Regions from separate parts of the Streptomyces sp. NPDC001663 genome, predicted to be linked through region 1. Evidence: predicted binding sites of a transcription regulator. Region 1 holds the regulator's gene; the other holds the start of a gene.
What was found. Region 1 encodes HspR, which represses chaperone genes until heat shock. Its sites were predicted from a motif close to TTGAGNNNNNNNNNCTCAA; they were not measured.
Positions count from the first base shown of each region.

Region 2: the regulator HspR is predicted to act here: its motif matches at 2,117-2,135, upstream of lon (endopeptidase La).

Region 1 is NZ_JBIAUR010000016.1:98,093-102,476, forward strand. Features, by position in the region: gene ACFY1L_RS40860 (PA14 domain-containing protein) at 99-1,808, shown strand; gene ACFY1L_RS40865 (heat shock protein transcriptional repressor HspR) at 1,873-2,322, opposite strand; gene dnaJ (molecular chaperone DnaJ) at 2,328-3,509, opposite strand; gene grpE (nucleotide exchange factor GrpE) at 3,552-4,217, opposite strand; gene dnaK (molecular chaperone DnaK) at 4,214-4,384, opposite strand, start outside.
Region 2 is NZ_JBIAUR010000015.1:136,346-140,729, reverse strand. Features, by position in the region: gene lon (endopeptidase La) at 1-2,094, opposite strand, end outside; gene ACFY1L_RS39695 (sulfatase) at 2,310-3,827, shown strand; gene ACFY1L_RS39690 (rhomboid-like protein) at 3,846-4,384, opposite strand, start outside.

The sequences.
Region 1 (4,384 bases):
GCAAGGAGAAGGCAAAGATCCGTACAACCAACCCGATACCTCGCGAGTCGTGATCACGGCAGCTCCACCAGCCGTTCCGATCCTGACCAGAGGACCGAATGAACCCAGCCAGACGTACGACGACGGTCGCCGCCGCCGTCGTGCTGACCACCGCGGGCACCCTGCTCTCCGCCGTCACCACGCCCGCCTCCGCCGCGACGACCTGCGCCTCGCCGGTCTACAAGCGGCAGTTCTACGCGAACACGTCCTTCTCCGGCACCGCGAAGAAGACGGACTGCGACAGCGCGATCGACCAGAACTGGGGCACGGGCGCCCCGGCTTCGGGCCTCCCGAAGGACAACTTCGGCGTCCGCTGGACCGTCACCCGGGACTTCGGTTCCGGCGGGCCCTTCTCGCTGCCGGTCTCCACACAGGACGGCATCCGCGTCTACCTCGACGGCGTGCGCAAGGTCGACATCTGGAAGAACGTCTCCACGAACCAGAGCAAGTCCGTGGACGTCACCATCCCCTCCGGCAAGCACACCCTGCGCGTCGACTACGTCAACTGGACGGGCACCGCCAACGTCTCCTTCGCCTACCTGCCCCGCCTCTCGGCCACCGCCGACAAGGTCAAGCCCCTTGTGCCGACCGGGACTTCGGTGTCGTACGACTCCGCGACGGGCAAGGCGAAGCTGACCTGGTCCAGGAACAAGGAGATGGACCTCGCCGGCTACCGCGTCTACCGGCGTCTCAAGGGCACGTCCTTCGACAGCAAGCCCCTCGCGACGACCACGTCGACGTCGTACACCGACACCACCCTGCCGGTGACGGGCCAGACGTACTACTACGAGGTCCGTGCCTACGACAGGGTCGGCAACGAGTCGGCCGGTACGGCGGACCAGGGCGTGACCACCGTCGACCGGGTGGCGCCGGGCGTGCCCACCATCGTGAAGGCGACGGGCGAGGTGACCCCGACCGGCAGCACGGGCGGGCTGGAGGTCGGCTGGAACGCGGTCGAGGGCGCGGCGTCGTACCGCGTCTTCCGGGCGGCGACCAAGAGCGGCACGTACACCGAGCTCGGCAGCACGGACAAGCTCTCCTACCTGGACGCCTCGGCCGCCGAGAGCGTCGTGTACTACTACCAGGTCTCTGCCGTCGACGCCGCGGGCAACGAGTCCGCCCGGTCCGAGACCCAGTACGGCAAGATCTGGGACAACGACCCGCCGGCCCTCGTCACCGGCCTGGACGTCACCCCGACCGAGTACGGCTTCGAGCTGAAGTGGGACAAGAACGCCGCCACCGACCTGAGACACTACGTCGTCTACTGGGGCGAGCTCCTCGACGGCGAGGACGGCGAACAGGTCTGCTACGGCACCGCGTCGGACTACGTCTCGCCCACCCGCACCACCTACACGTACAGCACGCTCCCGGACGGCGACCAGGTCTGTTTCTTCATGGACGCCGTGGACGACGAGGGCAACTCCGCCATCAAGTGGAGCGACGAGCGCGTCACCGCCGTCTCCGTGACCGAGCTCGACATGACCCCGAGCGTGGCGACGCCCGAGGACGCGCCGGTCCGGCTGACGGCGAGCACCGGGGAGACGGGCGTCGCGCTGTCCTGGAACACGGTGGCCGACGCCACCGGATACCAGGTCTACCGCTGGGACCGGGACACCAAGGCGTACGAGAAGCTGGCGGTCACGACGGACACCTCCTACGCGGACACCGGCGCCGCCAAGGGCACCACCCACTACTACTGGGTGACCGCCCGGTACGCCGACGGCACCGAGTCGGCGCCCGGCGGTGACTACGCGGTCCTGACACCCTGAGCGGCCGCACCATGCGGAAGGGGCCCGGAAGTCGAACTTCCGGGCCCCTTCTCACACCTGCGGGTCAGTCGGTCTGCCGCCCCTTGGGCCGCCAGACCACCAACGCACTGGTCTGCTGCACCTCCTGATAAGGCACCAGATCCCGGCGGTACGACGCATGCACCGCCGCCTCGCGCTGCTGCATCGCCGCCGCCGCGCCCTCGACCGCCGTCTGGAGTTCGGCGACGCGCTGCTGGAGCGCGGCGACCTGGTTCTCCAGTTCGATGATCCGCTTGATGCCGGCCAGGTTGATGCCCTCGTCCTGCGACAACTGCTGCACCGTACGCAGCAGTTCGATGTCGCGGGCCGAGTAGCGGCGGCCGCGGCCGGGCGTGCGGTCCGGGGAGACCAGGCCGAGGCGGTCGTACTGGCGCAAGGTCTGCGGGTGCAGGCCGGAGAGCTGGGCCGCCACCGAGATGACGTAGACCGGGGTTTCCTCGGTCAGTTCGTACGGGTTGCGTCGACGGCCGTCCATCTTGGTCATGCTCCCTTCGCGGCCTGGAACAGCTCCGCCCGCGGGTCCTCGCCCGCGGTCGCCTCGCGATACGCCTCGAGTGCGTCACGAGCCTTCCCCGTCACGTCCTTCGGGACACTCACCTCGACGGTGACCAGCAGGTCCCCGCGGGTGCCGTCCTTACGGACCGCGCCCTTGCCGCGGGCGCGCATGGTGCGGCCGTTGGGCGTGCCCGGCGGCAGCTTCAGGGTGACCGGCGGTCCGCCCAGGGTGGGCACCCTGACCTCGCCGCCGAGCGCCGCCTCCGCGAACGTGACCGGCACCGTCACCGTGAGGTTGTCGCCCTTGCGGCCGAACACCGGGTGCGCGGACACATGGACCGTGACGTACAGGTCGCCGGCGGGGCCGCCCCGTTCGCCCGGTGCGCCCTTGCCGCGCAGGCGGATGCGCTGCCCGTCCGAGACGCCCGCGGGGATACGGACCTGCATCGTCCGGGAGGACTTCGCACGCCCCGAGCCCTTGCAGACCTCGCAGGGGTTCTCCGCGATCAGGCCGCGGCCCTTGCAGTCCGGGCAGGGGTCCGTGAGCGAGAAGCCGCCGCCCGAACCCCGCGCCACCTGACCGGTGCCGACGCAGGTCGGGCACACCCTGGGGTTGCCGTTCGCGTCGCCGGTGCCGGAGCAGGCCTTGCACGGTGCCTGCGAGGACATGCGCAGCGGGACCGTCGCCCCCTCGATCGCCTCGGTGAAGCTGAGGCTGACCTCGGTGTCGATGTCCTGGCCACGCCTGGGCTGCACGCGCGTGGTGCCCGAGCTGCCCCGGTTGAACAGGCCCCCGAAGACGTCACCGAGTCCGCCGCCGAAGCTGCCCCCGGAACCCCCGCCGCCCTGGGCGCCGCCTCCGAAGAGGTCGCCCAGGTCGAAGTTGAAGGAGCCGCCGCCGGCGCCCGGACCCGGGCGGAAGCCGCCGTTGCCGAAGAGGGCGCGGGCCTCGTCGTACTCCTTGCGCTTCTTGGGGTCGCCGAGGATGTCGTTCGCCTCGGAGATCTCCTTGAAGCGCTCCTCGGCCTTGGCGTTGCCCTTGTTGGCGTCCGGGTGGTACTCGCGGGCGAGCTTCCGGTACGCCTTCTTGATCTCGGCCTCGGTGGCGTCCTTGGGGACGCCGAGGACCTTGTAGTAGTCCTTCTCGATGAAGTCCTTGGTGCTCATCCTCGACGCGCCCCCTTTCCGGTGTTCCGCTCAGTGTTTACTTCAGCCCTCCTCAGGGCCGTTGTCCTTGTCGTCGCCGGCCGCCGGGGCTTCGTCGGCCCCCTCGGCCTTGACCGTCTGCGCCCCCGGCTGGGGTTCGGCGACCGCCACCCGCGCGGGGCGGATGGTGCGCTCGCCGATGCGATACCCGGGCTGCAGAATCGCCACGCACGTCGTCTCGGTGACGTCCGGCGCGTAGCTGTGCATCAGGGCCTCGTGGATCGTCGGGTCGAAGGGCTCGCCCTCCTTGCCGAACTGCTGCAGACCCATCTTCGCCGCGACGGTCTCCAGCGACTCCCCGACGGACTTGAATCCGCCGACGAACTCGCCGTGCTCCCGCGCGCGGCCGATGTCGTCGAGCACGGGCAGGAGCTCGGTGAGGAGGTTCGCGATGGCGATCTCTTTGACCGTGATCCGGTCCCGCTCCACGCGGCGGCGGTAGTTCTGGAACTCGGCCTGGAGCCGCTGGAGGTCCGCGGTGCGCTCCTCGAGCGCCTTGCGCACCTGGTCCAGCTGGGCCGTCAGGCCTGCGATCTGTGCTGATGCGTCCCCGGCCGGGGCCGCCCCCTCCCCCGAAGAGGGGGAGGCGGCCTGCGGCTCGGCGTCGTCGGGGGTGGCGCCGGAGGGGACGTCGGGCTTCTCCTCGAAGCCCGGGGTCTCCTCCGTCACGCGGCACCGTCCTTGCGCTCGTCGTCCACGATCTCGGCGTCCACGACGTCGTCGTCGGCCTTCGGGGCCTCGGCGCCGGCGGACTCGCCGCCCGCGGCCTGCGCGGACTGGGCGTCGGCGTACATGGCCTGGCCGACCTTCTGGGAGACGGCCGCGACCTTCTCCGT
Region 2 (4,384 bases), on a different contig from region 1:
CGCGCTCGGGCCGTCCTTCGGGACCGCGCCCGCCGGGAAGTGGATGTGCACTCCCCGGTCCTTCAGGTCGGCGACGGGGAGCTCCAGCTCCGCACCGCGCGACCGCAGGAAGGACAGGGCGATCTGCGCCGACTCCTTCATCACGTCGCCGAGTTGACCGGTGAGGGTCAGGCCCGCCGCGCCCGTCTCCGGGTCGGAGAGCGACGCCTCCACGAACAACACGTCGCCGCCCGCGCCCGTCACAGCCAGGCCCGTCGCCACGCCCGGCACCGCCGTACGGCGCTCCGCCGGGTCCTGCGCCGACTCCGGGACGTGGTGCGGCCGTCCGATCAGGCCGCGCAGGTCGCCGTCCGTGATGGTGAACGGCAGCTTCCGCTCGCCCAGTTCGTGCTCGGCCGCGACCTTGCGCAGCAGCCGGGCGATGGACCGCTCGAGGGTGCGGACGCCCGCCTCGCGCGTGTACTCGCCGGCGAGCTTGCGCAGCGCGCCCTCGTCGATGGCGACCTCGTCCGACTTGAGGCCCGCCCGCTCCAGCTGACGCGGAAGCAGGTGGTCCCGGGCGATGACGACCTTCTCGTCCTCGGTGTAGCCGTCGAGGCGGACCAGTTCCATACGGTCGAGCAGGGCCTCCGGGATGGCCTCCAGGACGTTGGCCGTGGCGAGGAACACCACGTCCGACAGGTCGAGTTCGACCTCCAGGTAGTGGTCACGGAAGGTGTGGTTCTGCGCCGGGTCCAGGACCTCGAGGAGGGCGGCCGCGGGGTCGCCGCGGAAGTCCGAGCCCACCTTGTCGATCTCGTCCAGCAGGACGACCGGGTTCATCGAACCGGCCTCCTTGATCGCGCGGACGACACGGCCGGGCAGCGCGCCGACGTACGTGCGCCGGTGGCCGCGGATCTCCGCCTCGTCCCGTACGCCGCCGAGCGCCACGCGGACGAACTTGCGGCCCATGGCGTGGGCGACGGACTCGCCGAGCGAGGTCTTGCCGACGCCGGGCGGGCCGACGAGGGCCAGTACGGCACCGCCGCGCCGGCCGCCCACGACACCGAGGCCCCGCTCGCTGCGGCGCTTGCGCACTGCCAGGTACTCGGTGATCCGCTCCTTCACGTCCTCCAGACCGGAGTGCTCGGCGTCGAGGATCGCCTTGGCGCCCTGGATGTCGTAGGAGTCCTCGGTCCGTTCGTTCCACGGCAGTTCGAGGACGGTGTCCAGCCAGGTGCGGATCCAGGAGCCCTCGGGCGACTGGTCGGAGGACCGCTCCAGCTTGTCGACCTCCTTGAGGGCCGCCTCGCGGACCTTCTCGGGCAGGTCGGCGGCCTCGACGCGGGCGCGGTAGTCGTCGGACTCCTCGCCGTCCTGCTCGCCGTTCAGCTCGCGCAGTTCCTTGCGTACGGCTTCCAGCTGACGGCGGAGCAGGAACTCGCGCTGCTGCTTGTCGACGCCCTCCTGGACGTCCTTGGCGATGGTCTCGGCGACGTCCTGCTCGGCGAGGTGGTCGCGCAGCTGCTGGGTGGCGAGCTTGAGACGCGCGACCGGGTCGGCGGTCTCGAGCAGTTCGATCTTCTGGTCGGTGCTCAGGAAGGGCGAGTAACCGGAGTTGTCGGCGAGCGCGGACACGTCCTCGATCGCCTGGACACGGTCCACGACCTGCCAGGCGCCACGCTTGCGCAGCCAGGCGGTGGCCAGGGCCTTGTACTCCTTGACCAGTTCGGTGACGTGACCGGGCTGTGGCTCGGGCACACTCTCGTCGATCCTCGTCCCCTCGACCCACAGCGCCGCGCCCGGCCCGGTGGTCCCGGCGCCGATCCGCACACGGCCGCGGCCGCGGATCAGGGCGCCCGGGTCACCGTCGGCCAGCCGGCCCACCTGCTCGACGGTGCCGAGCACGCCCGTGCCCGGGTATGTGCCGTCGATGCGTGGGACCAACAGGACCTTGGGCTTTCCCGGCTCTGAGCGGGCGGCGGCCTGGGCGGCCTCCACCGCGGCGCGTACGTCGGCGTCGTTCAGGTCCAGCGGGACCACCATGCCGGGCAGCACGACCTCGTCGTCGAGCGGCAGCACGGGCAGGGTGAGCGTTGTGGACGTCGAAGCCATGATTTTCCTTCCGGCAGCCAAGTTGAGTTATGCCGACTCAATGCATGGCGCTTCGCGGATGTTCCCGGGACACCGTTCGCTGTCAGCGATCGGGCGGTGACGTGGGCATTGCCGCAAGAGGACCGCAAGGCCGTCGCCATTGAACCCGCAACGGCATTCACAGGAACGGCCCGCACACTGCAAGCTCATTCACAGGTTGTGAGGGCGGGAAGCGAATGTCCGAGGAGCAGCGGCGGGGGCCGGCCCGGCGTGCGGTGATCGCGGGGGCCGCCGTGGTGGCCGCAGGGACCGCCGTGCCGCTCGTGGTGCGGGCCGCCGGCCACGACGAGGCACCGGCCGCCCCGGCGAGCGGCAGCAAACCCCCCGCCGACCGGGCCCGGACCGCCGCCCCGGCAGCCGGCCGGACGGCCTCCCCCACCCCGTACCGCCGCCCCCGCTCCGATCACCGCCCGAACATCCTGTTCGTCCTCACCGACGACCAGCCGAAGGAGACCGGCTGGGCCCTCCCCCAGACCCTCGACTGGCTCGGCGGAAACGGCGTCACCTTCGCCCGCGCGCACGCCAACACACCCCTGTGCGCGCCCTCCCGCGCCTCGATCATGTCGGGCCGCTACGCCCACAACCACGGCGTCCTCGACACCCGGCACCCGTACCACCTGGACCAACGCACCACGGTCCAGCGCCGGTTGCACGAGGCGGGCTACCGCACGGGCCTGTTCGGCAAGTACCTCAACTACTGGCACACCGGCGACGCCCCGCCCCACTTCGACGAGTGGCTGCTCCAAGAACCCGTGGCCTACTACAACGGCCACTACAACGACAACGGCACCGTCCGGAACATCCCCGGGTACAACACCACCGTCATCAAGGACCGCGCCCTCGCCTTCATCGAGCAGTCCCGCACCGACGAACGGCCCTGGTTCGCGTACGTCGCCACCCGCAGCGCGCACGAGCTGAACATCCCGGAGAAGCGGTACGCACACGCGCGCGTGCCGGACTGGGACGGGCGGCCGTCCGTCTTCGAGACCGACAAGGCCGACAAGCCGCCGTTCCTGCGCAGGGCGCACCACTCCTTCACCCAGGGCAAGGCCCTGCGCGAACGCCAGCTCCGCACCCTGCTCTCCGTGGACGACGCGATGCGCGACTTCCGGGACAGGCTGCGCGAGCTCGGCCAGCTGGAGAACACCCTGGTGCTGTTCACCAGCGACCACGGCCTGTGCTGGGGCGACCACGGCTGGCTGCGCAAGTCGGTGCCGTACCGGCCGAGCCTGGAGGTGCCGTTCCACCTGTCCTGGCCGGCGGGCGGCCTCGGCAGGGCGGGCACCGACGACCGGCTCACCGGTCATGTCGACATCGCGCCCACGTTCCTGGCCGCGGCCGGCATCGAGCCGGACACCCCGCACGACGGCCACTCGCTGCTGGACCGGCACAACGACCGCTCCCACCTGCTCGCCGAGTGGTGGTGGAACCAGGAGGACAAGCAGCCGATCCACACCTGGGCGACGTACATCGGCAAGACGGAGCAGTACACCGAGTACTACCGGACACGGCTCGGCAAGGGCGGCCGCCCGAGAGGCAGCGGAGAGGTGCTCTTCCGGGAGTACTACGACCTCGCGAAGGACCCGTACCAGCTCAGCAACCGGCTCCACGGGGCGAGCGCGGAACAGGAGCGCAGGCTCGGGGTGCCGCGGCTGGCAAAGGAGTTGGCGGCTGCCCGGCGGGCGAACGGATAGGGCGGCCGGGGGCCGGTCCTAGGCCGTCGCCGTCCGGTACCAGCGACGGATCACCGGCCAGATCGAAACGCCTATCGCGAGGGAGATCAGGTGGCCCCAGTTGGTCATCGGGTCCGTGAACGCGATCAGGTCCTGGACCAGCATGCCGCCGAAGAGGGCCAGCACCGGCCAGCGCAGCCACGGCGTGAGCAGCCCGGCCAGCGCGCCGACGCTGGCGGCGACGCCGAAGCTGATGCCGTAGTCGAGGCGGTGCAGGGAGCTGTCGGGAAGGTGGCCGACCAGAACCGCGAGGCCCACCGTGCCCTCGGTCGCGAGGGTGGCCAGGACATGCCCCAGCAGGAACACACCGGCCGTCCGCAGGCCGCCTATCCGCCGCTCCAGCGCCGTGAGGACGAGCAGGAAGCAGATCACGTACGGCGACAGCAGCCCGCCCGCGATCCACAGCGCGCTGGCGACCAGGACCAGCACAGGCGTGCGCACGAGGTGCGCCACGTCGGTGCTGGAGGCCTGGTACAGGGTGTACATGAGGGACGGCGAGGCGTATGCGGCGATCAGCG